Regions from separate parts of the Nonomuraea sp. NPDC046570 genome, predicted to be linked through region 2. Evidence: riboswitches for the same ligand, from Rfam matches in the RefSeq annotation. Region 2 holds a riboswitch; the other holds the start of a gene.
The links. A riboswitch is a leader RNA that binds a small molecule or an ion and turns the genes downstream of it on or off. The one in region 2 is predicted to bind cyclic di-AMP.
Positions count from the first base shown of each region.

Region 1: another riboswitch for cyclic di-AMP. It lies ahead of ABZ911_RS27060 (C40 family peptidase); the one in region 2 lies ahead of ABZ911_RS04470 (C40 family peptidase).

Region 1 covers NZ_JBEYZF010000019.1:62,898-69,809, forward strand. Annotated here, with positions in the region: gene ABZ911_RS27030 (thioredoxin domain-containing protein) at 1-178, opposite strand, end outside; gene ABZ911_RS27035 (O-methyltransferase) at 214-858, shown strand; gene ABZ911_RS27040 (Uma2 family endonuclease) at 941-1,528, shown strand; gene ABZ911_RS27045 (hypothetical protein) at 1,566-1,772, shown strand; gene ABZ911_RS27050 (branched-chain amino acid aminotransferase) at 1,803-2,900, opposite strand; gene ABZ911_RS27055 (3-isopropylmalate dehydrogenase) at 3,144-4,193, opposite strand; cyclic di-AMP (ydaO/yuaA leader) riboswitch at 4,292-4,444, shown strand; gene ABZ911_RS27060 (C40 family peptidase) at 4,627-5,031, shown strand; gene ABZ911_RS27065 (ROK family protein) at 5,157-6,062, shown strand; gene serA (phosphoglycerate dehydrogenase) at 6,447-6,912, opposite strand, start outside.
Region 2 covers NZ_JBEYZF010000002.1:184,215-191,126, forward strand. Annotated here, with positions in the region: gene ABZ911_RS04460 (NYN domain-containing protein) at 1-846, shown strand, start outside; gene ABZ911_RS04465 (NlpC/P60 family protein) at 978-1,907, shown strand; cyclic di-AMP (ydaO/yuaA leader) riboswitch at 2,170-2,327, shown strand; gene ABZ911_RS04470 (C40 family peptidase) at 2,402-2,890, shown strand; gene ABZ911_RS04475 (hypothetical protein) at 2,998-3,795, shown strand; gene ABZ911_RS04480 (M48 family metallopeptidase) at 3,807-5,078, shown strand; gene ABZ911_RS04485 (glycosyltransferase family 4 protein) at 5,075-6,190, shown strand; gene ABZ911_RS04490 (hypothetical protein) at 6,276-6,836, opposite strand.

The DNA.
Region 1 (6,912 bases), on a different contig from region 2:
CGTCCAGCACCGGCGCCTGCACGCCCGGCCTGGCCAGCACCATCGAGCCGTCCGGCATCCTGACCATCCGCGCCCCGGCTTCGGTGTCGCCGGTACGGGCGTTGCCCAGCACGAGAAGCAGGGCCATTACGGCGAGCGCGGCGCCTCCCATGAGGACGCGCCTGAGATTCGAGGTCACCGCGCGACCCTACCCGCTTCGGCAGAATGATCCGCATGAAGGCGACCTATCTGGACCCCGCCGTGGGCCAGTACATCCTCTCCCACACCACCATGGCCGACGCGCTGCTCGACGAGCTCGCCGCCGAGACCCGAGCGGCGACGGGCGACGTCGCGAACATGCAGATCTCACCCGACCAGGGCCGCTTCCTGACCATGGTCACCCAGCTCGTCGCGCCCGCGGTGGCGGTGGAGGTGGGGACGTTCACCGGATACTCCTCGCTGTGCATCGCGCGGGGGCTGTCCGGGGGGCGGCTGTACTGCTTCGACGTGAGCGAGGAGTGGACGTCGATGGCGCGCAGGTACTGGGAGCGGGCGGGGGTGGCCGGGCGGATCACGCTCACGCTCGGGCCGGCGGTCGAGACGCTGGACGCCCTCGACGAGCGGATCGACCTGGCGTTCATCGACGCGGACAAGGCGGGCTATCCGGCGTACTACGAGATGATCATGTCGCGGCTGCGGTCCGGGGGGTTGATCATGGTGGACAACACGCTGTGGTCCGGGCACGTCGCGGACCCCTCCTACGAGGACGACCAGACGAGGGCCATCAGGGAGTTCAACGACCTGGTGATGAACGATCCCCGGGTGACGACCGTACTCCTGCCGGTGGCAGACGGCCTGACGATGATTCGAAAGAACTAGCGAAACAACCTCCCCCGAATGGCTACCATAAGTGACGCGTCAAACACGTGACGCTCGCACGGCTGGAGGGGATGATGCATGCATGGCCAAGGTATTGGAGCGACCAGCAACGCAACAGAGATCACCAGAGGTCCCAGTGGAAGACACGTACCGCCGAGTCTGCGAGGCGCTCCCCGAGCTCCGCGTGGAGCTCATCTCCGGCCGGGTCGTGGTGAACGAGGTGCCCACAGGAGACCACAACAACGTCATCGCGCTGCTACTCATGCAGATCATGGGCGTGGTGAGCGAGCGCAACTGGCGCATCTGGACCAACATCAAGATGTTCCTGGGATCCCAGGCCGATCGCTATATCCCCGACTTGGTCATCGTGCCGCCGAAGCCTCGCATGTGGGGCGACGACGAGGTCTACGGCGACAGCACGCTGCTCGCTGTGGAAGTGGTGTCCAGGAGCAGTAGCACCGATGACCACATCGTCAAGCCGAAGAACTGCGCGCTGGCCGAAGTCCCGCTCTACCTTCTCATCGACCCCTTCCAGGACATCGCCATCCTGCTGAGCCATCCGACCGAGAAGGGCTACCTGCAGCAAACGCAGGTCCCCCTCGGTAAGCCGCTGGACCTGCCCGAGCCCTGGAAGATCACGATCGACACCGGAAAGCTGATCGACACCTGACCTGGCCGTTGACCACAATCCGCTCACGCATGTCTTCATGGAGACCGAGCGGCTGGTTCTGCGGCGATTCACCGACGACGATGTGGACAATCTGACCGCGCTCGACGCTGGCCCCGAGGTGAGGCACTACCTCACCGCGGGGCGGCCGACTTCCCAGGAGAAGGTGCGGGACGAGGTGCTGCCCAGGATCTGTGCGAAGGAGGAGGCCCGCGCAGGTGGTGAGTCTGGGCGGGCCTGGGGTTAAGAATGGCTGATGCGGATCAGCTCGGCGGTCCTAGCTGATCTTGTGGATCCAGCTCTGCGGGTCGGGGCGGGAGCCGAACTGGATGCCCATGAGTTCCTCGCGGACCTTGAGGGTCACCGGGCCGGGGGTGCCGTCGCCGATGGTCCAGGCGCGGTCGGCGCCCTTGACCGTGCCGACCGGCGTGACCACCGCGGCGGTGCCGCAGGCGAAGACCTCGGTCAGCTCGCCGGAGGCGCACCCCGCCTGCCACTCCTCGATCGAGATGCGGCCCTCCTCGGCCTTCAGGCCCAGGTCGGCGGCCATGCTGAGGATGGAGTCACGGGTGATGCCGGGCAGCAGCGTACCGGTCAGCGCGGGGGTGAACAGCTTGTCGCCGAAGACGAAGAACAGGTTCATCCCGCCCATCTCCTCGACGTACCTGTGCTCGTTGGAGTCGAGCCAGACCACCTGGTCGCAGCCCTGTTCCACGGCCTGGCGCTGGGCGACGAACGCCCCGGCGTAGTTGCCGCCGCACTTGGCGGCGCCGGTGCCGCCGGGGGCGGCGCGGGTGTACTCGGTGGACAGCCACACCGAGACCGGCTGGACGCCCCCGGAGAAGTAGGAGGCGGCCGGCGAGGCGATGACCATGAACTTGTACGACTTCGACGGGTAGTTCACGCCCAGCCCGACCTGGGTGGCGATGATGAACGGACGCAGGTAGAGGCTGTGGCCCTCGGTCGTGGGCACCCACTCGCGGTCGGTCTGCACGAGCAGTTCGAGGGCCTCGACGAAAGTCTCCTCGGGCAGCTCGGGCATGGCCATGCGCGCACAGGAGGCGTTGAAGCGGGCCGCGTTCGCGTACGGACGGAATGTCACGATCGAGCCGCTGCCCTGACGGTAGGCCTTGAGGCCTTCGAACAGCTCCTGCGCGTAGTGGAAGACCGAGGTCGCCGGGTCGAGGCTGAGCGGGCCGTACGGCATGAGCCGCGCGTCGTGCCAGCCGACCCCGTCGGTGTAGTCGATCGAGATCATGTGGTCGGTGAAGACCTGCCCGAACCCGGGGTTCGCCAGTACCTGCTCTCGCTCTGCCACGGAACGAGCATGGTCGGAGAGCTGCACGTCGAAGCTGAGCTTCTGAGCGGTGGTCATGACGGAGATCCTTCTCTTTTCGCGAGGCGTACCCTGAGTCCATTCTGCGTCGGACCGGGTAACGGGAACTTACTGCATCTATAGGACGATTGTTTGGTTGCCGGGCACGAAGAAACGCCTGGCAGCTCTCGCAGGCCGCCAGGCGCTGGTGGATCGGGCGGCTACGAGCGCGCCGGATCCGGAACGTGATGGGTGCGGACCCGGCCTAAAGGCGCCAGGGCCGTCGTGTGCGAGGCACGGCGGTCAGGCGCCGCCGGCTACTCGCGCGGTGATGTCGTCGCCGACCTCGTGGGTGGTGCGGCCGGCCCGTCCGGCCAGGCGCTCGACGATGTCGTCGGCCACCGCCTGCTCGACGCGGGCGGCCTCGGCCCGCAGCCCGAGGTGGTCGAGGAGCATGGCGACCGACAGGATGGTGGCGGTCGGGTCGGCCTTGCCCTGGCCCGCGATGTCGGGCGCGCTACCGTGCACCGGCTCGAACATGCTGGGCGCGGTGCGGTCGGGGTTGACGTTGCCGCTCGCGGCCAGGCCGATACCGCCGGCGATGGCCGCGCCGATGTCGGTGATGATGTCGCCGAACAGGTTGTCGGTGACGATCACGTCGAACCGCTCGGGCTGGTTGACGAAGAACATCGAGGCCGCGTCGATGTGGCAGTAGTCGGTCGTGACCTCGGGGAACTCCTCGGCCACGCGGTTGACGGTGCGCTGCCAGAGGTCACCGGCGAAGGTCAGCACGTTGGTCTTGTGGACGAGCGTGAGCTTCTTGCGCGGGCGCGACTGCGCCTTGGCGAAGGCGTAGCGGACCACGCGCTCCACGCCGTACGCGGTGTTCACCGAGTCCTGGGTGGCGACCTCGTGCGGGGTGCCGCGACGCAGCACACCGCCCGCGCCCGCGTACGGGCCCTCGGTGCCCTCGCGGACGACGATCATGTCGATGTCCTCGGGGCGGGTGTCGGCCAGCGGGGTCTCCACGCCGGGGAAGAGCTTGACCGGGCGCAGGTTGACGTAGTGGTCGAGCTCGAAACGGATGCGCAGCAGCAGGTCGCGCTCGAGGACGCCGGGCGGGACGCTCGGGTCGCCGACGGCGCCGAGCAGGATCGCGTCGTAGCCGCGCAGCTCCTGCAGCGTCTCGTCGGGCAGCGTCTCGCCGGTGCGGTGGTAGCGGGCCGCGCCGAGGTCGTAGTGCGTGCTCTCGACCTTCAGCCCGACCGCGTCGAGGACCTTCAGGCCCTCCGCGACGACCTCGGTGCCGATCCCGTCTCCCGGGATCACTGCCAGACGAATGTTGCGCTCCATGGCGGTACCCTACCGGCCCGTCTCGGCCACCGAACACACCATCTCACTTTCCGGACAGCGCGTTGTGGGTGATTTGCCACCTTTTGACCCTTTCGTTAGAGTCCGACAGGCCTAATCCGCGCAGCCTTCGCGCGGAGCCGGGGACCCACATTTCGGGAACTTTCCCTCGGGGCGAATCGGCTCCCCAGCCGTAGGGCGGCTTCCACGCCCGAGCCCGACAGCTCACCCGGCAGGCCGCCTTGGAAGGTAAGGGATCACCCTGTCTCGCATCGCCGCCACCGCCCTGCTCGGTGGCCTCCTGGGAACCGCGCTCGCCTCCCCCGCGAGCGCCACCGCGGAACCCCCCTCCGTCACCCTGAACGGACCGAAGGTCAAAGAGATCCAGGAAAGCAAGACCCCCACACCCGCCTGGAAGACCGCACTGAAATTCGCCATGGCCAAACGCGGCATCCCCTACGTGTACGGCGGAGCCGCGGACAGCGGCTACGACTGCTCGGGCCTGATGCTGCGGGCCTACGAACGGGCGGGCATCGACCTGCCGCGCACGGCCGCACAGCAGTACTCCGCCTTCGACCGGAAGATCGGCTGGGACGATCTCAAGCCCGGCGACCTGGTCTTCTTCAGCGGACTCGGGCATGTGGGGATGATCTCCAAGCCCGGGCACATGGTGCACGCCCCTCGTACCGGGGACGTGGTCAAGGAGGAGAAGCTGAGCGCCTGGCGCCGCCAGGCGTTCGTCGGCGCGGTCCGCCCCGACCCGAAGGGCGTCCAACTCTGGGCCGACCAACTCGAACGCCGAAAGGAGCCCGCTCCCGCCATGCTCCAGGCCACCCTCTAGGCACGACCCTCGGCATACTGGTTGATCCAGTCGATCACGAACGGCAGGCTGCCGAACGTGGACTCCCCCGTCCGCCCACGGTCTCCGCCGTGGCGATCGATTCCCCGCACGAGAGGGTGACGCCAGTGAGCCGAGTGATCGGCATCGACGTCGGTGGTACCAAGATCGCGGTCGGCCTGTCCGGCGGACCGGGTCCCGAGCCTGCGGCGAAGGTGCGGCTGCCGAGCGGCGAGGACGCGCTGGCCCGCGCCCTCGCCGCGGCCCGCCGCCTCGACGGCGCGCCCGCCGCCGTGGGCTTCTCCACCTGCGGCGTGATCAAGGACGGGCGGGTACGGCTCTCGCCCAACGTCCCCGGCTGGGACGGCCTCGAACTGCCCCGGCTGCTCCGCGAGGAGTACGGCGCGATCCCCGTGGCCATCGACAACGACGTGAACGCGGCGGCGGCGGCCGAACTCCGCTGGGGCGCGCTGCGCGGCGTCTCGCAGGGCGTCTACGTGAACCTGGGCACCGGTCTGGCGGCGGCGCTGGTGATCGGCGGCCAGGTGGTGCCGGGAGCGCACGGGGCGGCGGGCGAGATCGGTTACCTGGTGGACACGCCAGAGGAGCCCGCGTTCGCCGAGGGCCGGGCGCCGCTGGAGGAACGCCTCTCGGGCAGCGGCCTGGCCGCCCGCGGCTCCGCCCTCCTGCGCCGCGAGGTCACCACCGCCGACCTGTTCGCACAGGCATCGGCCGGGGAGCGACGCCCGGAGGGAGATCTCCCGGAAGGCGCGGTGCGGGAGATGATGGACGAGGCGGTGGGCGCGCTGGGCGTGTGCGTGGCGAACCTGTGCGTGGTGCTCGACCCTGAGCGGGTGGTGATCGGCGGTGGCATGATGCGCGCGGCCGACTACCTCCTGCCGCGCGTGACGGCCGTGGTGCGCCGGGTCGTGCCGTTCCCGCCCGAGATCAGGCCCGCGAGGTTCGCCGACGACGCGCCGCTGATGGGCGCGCTCGCCCTCGGACACGCCGCCCTGTGCTCGGGAGCCCGTTAAGAAGGTCCAGGCTCAGCGGGCGGGGGTGCCGCCGTTGTCGCGGCGGTCGAGGGCGAACTGGATGGCCTCGGCGGCCTCGTCGTCGGTCTCGTCGGGAGCGTTCCAGGGATACATCTCGTACATGGTGAAGTCTCGTCTCGTGCGCGAAGTGCCGATGGTCGCCTGCGGGGCGGCGGCATGGTGGCCTGCCTGCCCTGCCAGGGATCGCGCTCGGGGGTGGGTGAGCGCACGGACCGCCGGGATCGTCCGAACCGGGTCCTGTCCTTCACGGTACCCGGCGACCTGTGTGCTGTCTCCTTGGACGTCCTATTATCTCGCATCGTGAGACGAAAACGGCTGCCGCCCGGACATGGGCGGCAGCCGTACGAGGGCGGGCCGGGGCTTTTAGTCGGTGAGGTCCACCGAGCGGCCGCTGTCGGCGCCGATCTCGTTCACGATCTGGTCCACCACCTCGGCGGGGATCGCACTGTCCACGGTCAGCGCGATGAGCGCCTTGCCGCCCTTGACGTCGCGGGCCACCTGCATCGAGGCGATGTTGATGCCCTGCTCGCCGAGGATGCGGCCGACGACGCCGACCACGCCGGGCCGGTCGGTGTAGGTGAAGAACGACAGGTGCTCGGTCGGCTCGATCTCCATCTCGTAGCCGTTGACCTCGATGATCTTCGTCACCTGGCGCGGCCCGGACAGGGTGCCGGAGACCGAGACGGTACGGCCGTCGGCCAGCACGCCGCGCACGCCGACCACGTTCCGCCAGTCGGGGCTGTCGGAGCTGGTCACCAGCTCGACGGTGACGCCCCTGTCCTTGGCCAGCAGCGGGGCGTTGACATAGGTGACGGCGTCCTCGACCACG
Region 2 (6,912 bases):
GACCGGCTGCGCGAGCAGCTCAAGGCGGCCCGCTCGGAGAACTCCGACCTGCGCCGCAAGCTGCACGACGCCCGCGAGCGGGCCAAGGCCGCCGACCGGCGTTCCGCCGAGCTGGAGCACGCCACCGAGGAGGCCAGGAACGCGGCCTCCGTGGCGGGCAGCGCGGGGGAGTCGGAGCTGCGCCGGCTCAAGGAGCGGCTGGCCGACGCCGAGCGGCAGCTCGAAGCCTCGCGCCGGGCCGCGCGCGAGGGCCGCAGCGTCGAGGACGCCAGGATCAGGGTGCTGCTCGACGCGCTGCAGGACGCCTCGGCCGGGCTGCGCAGGGAGCTGGCGCTGCCCACCACGATCAGCAGGCCCGCCGACTCGGTGGCCGCGGTCGTGCCGGGTGCGCCGGGTGTGCGCGGGGTGCCCGCCCGCGCCCTGTCCGACGACGACCCGCAGCTCCTCGACCAGCTCCTGGCGCTGCCGCAGGTCCACCTCATCATCGACGGCTACAACGTGACCAAGACCGGGTACGGCACGCTCACCCTGGCCGACCAGCGCGCCCGCCTGATGACCGGACTGGGCGGGCTGGCCGCGCAGACCAGGGTCGAGGTGACCGTCGTCTTCGACGGCGCCGAGCTGAACGCCCCCGTACAGGTCGTCGCCCCACGCGGGGTGCGGGTGATGTTCAGCGCGCCGGGCGAGATCGCCGACGATCTGATCCGGCAACTCGTCCGGGCCGAACCGCAGGGCAGGGCCATCGCCGTCGTCTCCTCCGACCGCGAGGTGGCCGAGTCGGTGCGCCGGATGGGCGCGAGGCCGGTGTCCTCGGCGCTGCTGCTGCGGCGGCTCGGCCGAGCATAGGTCACGAATCAGGCGATACGGCTCGCCGAGGGTCGCCACTTCTGTACTATTTCGCCCCAGGTATGATCACTGGGAGGGCGAGGCTTGTGAGGTTTGGCCGGGTACCTGCTGCCGCGGGTCTCGCGATCGGGATGCTGCTGACGCTGCCGTTGAACGGCGCCGCGGCCGATCCGAAACCGACCATCGCCCAGGCCAAGCGGAAGCTGGCGAAGCTCAACGACCAGGCCGACAAGGTCGTCGACCGCTACAACGGCGCCACCGACCGGCACGCCAAGGCCAAGAAGCTCTACGCGAAGCTCAACGAGAGCTACAAGACCAAGCTGGCCACGGTGAAGGACCTGCGCTCCTCCCTGGTCACCCTGGCCGTCGACTCCTACCAGGTGGGCGAGGTCACCTCCTGGCCGGCGATGCTGGGCAACGGCGACCCCACGGCGATGCTCAGCAGCCTGGCCATGGCCGACCAGATCGCGTCCGAGCGGGCCCAGACGCTGGCCGCCTTCGACCAGGAGAACCGCGCGCTGAAGAGCGAGCGCGACAAGGCCAAGCTGGCGCTCGCCGAGGCCGACAAGTCGCGCGACGAGGTCCTGGACGAGAAGGAGAAGGTCCTCAAGCTCATCAAGGAGCAGAAGAAGCTGCTGACCCGCCTGGGCGCGTACCGCAAGGGGAACCCCAACAGCACCGGGATCAAGTACACCGGCTCCGCCTCCGGCAACGCGGCCTCCGTGCTGAGCTTCGCCTTCGCCCAGGTGGGCAAGCCGTACGTGTTCGGCGGGACCGGGCCGGGCGGATGGGACTGCTCGGGCCTCACACAGGCCTCCTGGCGCGCGGGCGGCGTGTCGCTGCCGCGCACCACCTGGTCGCAGTGGTCGTGGGGGGCGAGCCGCAAGGTGTCCATGGACGCGCTGCAGCCCGGTGACCTGATCTTCAGCGAGGGCCTCGGGCACGTGAGCATCTACGCGGGCGGCGGCAAGATCGTCCACGCGCCGCAGACGGGCGATGTGGTCAAGGTCGCCACGCTCTCGTCGTACGGCAGGCGCATCGTGGGCGCGATCCGCCCCTGAAGCCCGTGTGACTAACGTGACACAAGGGACCTGACTGGCCGTGTGAACCTCCCCATGTGACCAGGGTCACATTAGGGTAACGGAACCCCAGGGCCACCGGGGATCCACCACTTTGCTCGCCTCCTGACACTTGACCGACGCTTTGCCAGGCCATGACGCGCCGAGTACCTTCTGGCTCCGCGGCGAACAAGCCATGGCGTCGCACGAATCAAGATCCGCCGGTCACCGCCACCGAGGCGAGAGCCGTACCCCGATTGAGCGGGGCGGTGACCTGCCGAATCCGTGCGGCCAGGAGCACGGAGCCGGGGACCCACCAGATCCCAAGAGGGATCAAGGGGTGAATCGGCGCCCAGCGCGCCGTAGGGCGACTTCCACGCCCGAATCCGTCAGCTAACCCGGTAGGCATTCGTGGAAGTCTCTAGGAGACGATTCTGTCTACCTCCCTGCACGAAACCCGTCTGACCCGCCTTGCCCTCAGTGGCGTCGCACTCACCATGACGGTGACCGCCGGAGGGTTCGTCCTTCCCGGCACCGCGGCCCAGGCGGCGACGACGAAAACGGCCACAGCTTCCGCGGACGGCTCCGTGAAGTCCGCGAAGCAGGCCAGAACCGCTCGGCAGAAGGCGAGGGCCGGCAAGGCCGTCGCCATCGCCAAGGGCCAGATCGGCGACCCCTACCGCTACGGCGGCACGGGTCCCGGCGCCTTCGACTGCTCAGGTCTCGTCCAGTACGCCTGGAGCAAGGCCGGGGTCAAGATCCCGCGCGTGACGCACAGCCAGTACGCACGCATCAAGAGGAAGGTCTCCTGGGGCAGCCTCAGGCCCGGTGACCTGATGTTCTTCCGCGGGCGCGGCCACGTGGGCATGTACGTCGGCGGCGGGAAGATGGTCCATTCGCCGAGCACCGGCAAGACGGTGCGGATCGAGAAGCTCAACCGCTGGCGCAAGGCCTCCTTCGCCGGCGCGGTCCGTCCCGGCGGCTAGCCTGCCGGCCGCACGACCCCGGAACTCGGCGTGAGCCCGGGGAGAGCGCCCCGGCCTCCCGCGACACGGAGGCCGGGGCGTTCGCGTCCTGCCACTACGATCGGGACGTGTCCGTGCAGGTGAGCCGCAGAGCAGCGCTGGCGGCCGGGCTCGCGCTGCTGGCCGGCGGCTCGGCGGGGCGCGCCACACCGCCCGAGGCGCGCGGCCTCTGGGAGGGCGGCACCCGGATCGTGTACGGCAGCCGCTCCCTGATCGTCGGCCATCCCGGCGCGGACCCCGGCCTGCTGCGCGACCTGGCCTCCCGGGCCGACGCCGCGGGCCGTACCGTCGCTGAGCTCTTCGGGCGACCGCCGCGCCCGCTCGTCGTGGTGCCCGACACCACCGCGCGGGCGGCGGCGCTGGCCGGGGCGGGCGCGGTCGACGGGCTGGCCGCGCTGGCCGACGGTGACCGGGTGATCGTCGTCCCCGGCGCGTTCTCCCGCCTGACGCCCGCCGGACGCGGCGTCGTGCTCGCCCACGAGCTCACCCATGTGGCCGCGGGCGGCGGCGAGGTGCCCGTGTGGCTGCGCGAGGGCCTCGCCGACTACGTCGGCTACCGGGACGCCGGGCTGCCCGTCCCGGTCGCCGCCGCCGAACTGGCCGCCGAGGTGCGCGCCGGCAGCCCGCCCCGCGACCTCCCCGGCCCCGCCGCCTTCGCCCCCGGCGGGGTACGGCTCGCGCAGGCCTACCAGGAGGCGTGGCTGGCCTGCCGGCTCCTCGCGGGACGATTCGGCGAACAGGCCCTCGTGAGGCTCTACGGTGATGCGCGGGAGCGCGGCGTCTCGGCCGCGCTGTCCACGCTCGGCCTGTCGGTGGCCACGCTGACGGCGGCGTGGCGCGAGTATGTGCGCAGGGAACTGGCGTGAGGGAGCGGCGGATGGTCGATCAACGGCGGGCGGAACGGCGGCAGGCGGGTCTGGTGCTGGCCCTGCTCGGCGCGGTGATCCTGGTGGTGGTCGCGCTGACCACGCCGTGGCACGCGCTGCCCGCCGGCGCGCCGTACGTGCCGCCCGACCCGGCCCGCGACTTCACGCCCGCCGAGATCGCCCGGGCGGCGGCCTTCGACGCGGCGGTCGGCCCGCCCGCCTACCTGTCGCTCGGCCTGACCGTGCTGTTCGCGGGCCTGCTGGTGGCCACGCCGTTCGGCGCCAAGGTGCTGGGGGTGCTGCGCGGGCCGTGGTGGGTGCGGGTGATCCTCGGCGTGCTGCTGCTGACCGCGATCCTCGAACTGCTGCGCTGGCCGCTGGGCGTCTGGTACGAGATCCAGCTCCGCGACTTCGGCCTGTCCACCCAGACCTGGGCGAGCTGGAACGCCGACCGGCTGAAGAGCGTCGGCGTGAGCGTGGTGCTGACCTCCATCATGGTCGTCGCCGTCATCGCGCTGGCCCGCCGGTTCAGGCGCTGGTGGATCCCCGCGGCGGCGGGCGCGGCGCTGCTCACCGTGGTGGCGTCCTTCGTCTACCCGATCGTGTTCGAGCCCCTGTTCAACGACTTCCGGCCGATGCAGGCCGGGCCGCTCCGCTCCGACCTGCTGGCCATGGCCGCGCGCGACGGGGTGCCGGTCGAGGACGTGCTGGTCGCCGACGCCTCCCGCCGGACCACCGCGCTCAACGCGTATGTGTCGGGGTTCGGCGCCACCCGCCGGATCGTCGTGTACGACACGCTGCTCAAGGCGCCCGCCGACGAGGTCGAACTGGTCGTGGCGCACGAGCTCGGGCACGCGAAGTACGACGACGTGCTCAACGGCACGCTGATCGGCGCGCTCGGCGCCGCTTTCGGCGCGGTCCTGCTCTACTGGGCGGCCCTCGCGGTACGGCGCCGCACCCGCCTGCCCGGCTCCAGCCCCCTGGCTGACCCGCTGGCGGTTGGGGTGCTGATGGGCCTGGTCAGCCTGGCCACGGTCCTGTCCGGGCCCGCGCAGAACCTCATCAGCCGCCACGTCGAGGCCCGCGCCGACGTGCACGCCCTGGACCTGACCAGGGACCCGGCGCCGTTCATCGCGATGCAGCAGCGCCTCGCCACGACCAACCTCTCCGATCTGTCGCCCGATGTCGTGGAGTATGTGCTCTATGCATCGCATCCCACGGCCCCCGAGCGCATCGCCCTGGCGCGCTCCTGGGCCGAGCTGAACGACCTGCCCGTCCCGTGACCAGGGTTCTGATCGTCACCAACGACTTCCCGCCGCGGCCAGGGGGGATCCAGTCGTTCGTCCACGGCCTCGCCTCGCGCACCCCCGAGGTGCTGGTGTACGCGCCGCAGTGGCCGGGGTGCGCGGCCTTCGACCGGCTTCAGCCGTACCCGGTGGTGCGGCATCCCTCGTCGCTCATGCTGCCCACGCCCGCCGTCGCGCGGCGGGCGGCGCGGCTCGTGGCCGAGCACGGCGCCGACACCGTCGTGTTCGGGGCGGCGGCCCCACTCGGCCTGCTGGCGCCCCGCCTGCGCGCCGCCGGGGCGCGGCGCGTGGTCATGCTCACCCACGGGCACGAGGCGTCCTGGGCCGGGGCGCCCGGCTTCCGCTCCGTGTTGCGCAGGATCGGCGAACACGCCGACGTCGTCACCTACCTGGGCGGCTACACCCGCGACCGGCTGGCCTCGGTGATCCCTCCCGGCAAGCTGGTACGGCTCGCGCCCGGCGTCGATCCCGCGCGGTTCCATCCCGGGGTCGACGGCGGGGTGGTGCGGCGGGCGCTGGATCTGGGGGAGCGGCCCGTGGTGGTGTGCGTGTCCCGGCTGGTGCCGCGGAAGGGGCAGGATCAGCTGGTGCGGGCTTGGCCCAGGGTGCTGCGGGCCGTACCGGAGGCCGTGCTGATGATCGTCGGGGGTGGGCCGGACGCTCGGCGGCTGGCCCGGCTGGTACGGGCCGCAGGGGTGGCCGCCTCGGTACGGTTCACGGGGGAGGTGCCTTCGGGGAGCCTGCCGCTGTACTACGCGGCGGGAGACGTCTTCGCGATGCCGTGCAGGACCCGGCTGGGGGGTGTGGACGTGGAAGGGCTCGGGATCGTGTTCCTGGAGGCGTCGGCCACCGGGCTGCCCGTGGTGGCGGGGGCGTCGGGAGGGGCGCCGGACGCGGTACGGCAGGGGGAGACGGGGTTCGTCGTGGACGGGCGCTCGGTGGGAGAGGTGGCGGACACGCTGGCCGACCTGCTGGGAGACCGGGAACGGGCCAGGAAGATGGGGCGGACGGGAAGGGAGTGGGTGCTGTCCGACTGGTCGTGGGACCAGATCGGCGACCGCTTCCGCGCCATCCTCCTGGACGGCTGACAGGCGGGCTCAGGGGCGGCGGTCCGGCAGGGCCTGCGCCGATGGTCGGCGCAGGCCCTTGGTGGAACCGGGATACCAGGGGCCGTCAGGAGGTGGCCTTGGAGAACTTCCACTCGCCGGTGCCGGGGGCGCGGTCGCTGTAGAGGCTGGTGGACACTCCGTACAGGCCGGCGGGCGGGCCGCCGTGGCAGGTGTCGAGGAAGCCGCCGTTCCAGCTGTCGTAGCCGTTGAGCAGGTGGACGACGTCGCCGATGCGCACCTTGGAGTCGTCCGGCGAGGAGGTCTCGGCGAACACCCGCCACCGTCCCGTCCCGGTGGCCCGGTCCTTGCCGTGGGAGGTGGACACCTCGTACTTGTTGGGCGCCGGGGCGTGACCGCAGGTGTCGAGGTATCCGCCGTCGCCTCCGTAGAGGTTGCGCAGGTAGACCACATCGCCGGTGACGACGTCCGCGCCCGCCGCCTTGCCGCTCGCGGAGAGGATCTCCCAGGTTCCGGTGCCCTTGGCCCGGGTGGGTGAGGCGGCCGTCGAGACCCCGTACTTGTTGCCGTCGTTGGCTGCGCCGTTGGTGTCCAGGTAGCCGCCCTGCCAGGAGTTGTAGCCATTCTGCAGGTGAACCAGGTCGCCGTACTTCACTACATCCGCCACGTGCCCTCCGAGCTCTCTCGTCTGTTCGGGACCAACGTTCTCGAACGCTGCATCACGGAGAGTATGTAGGCGAATA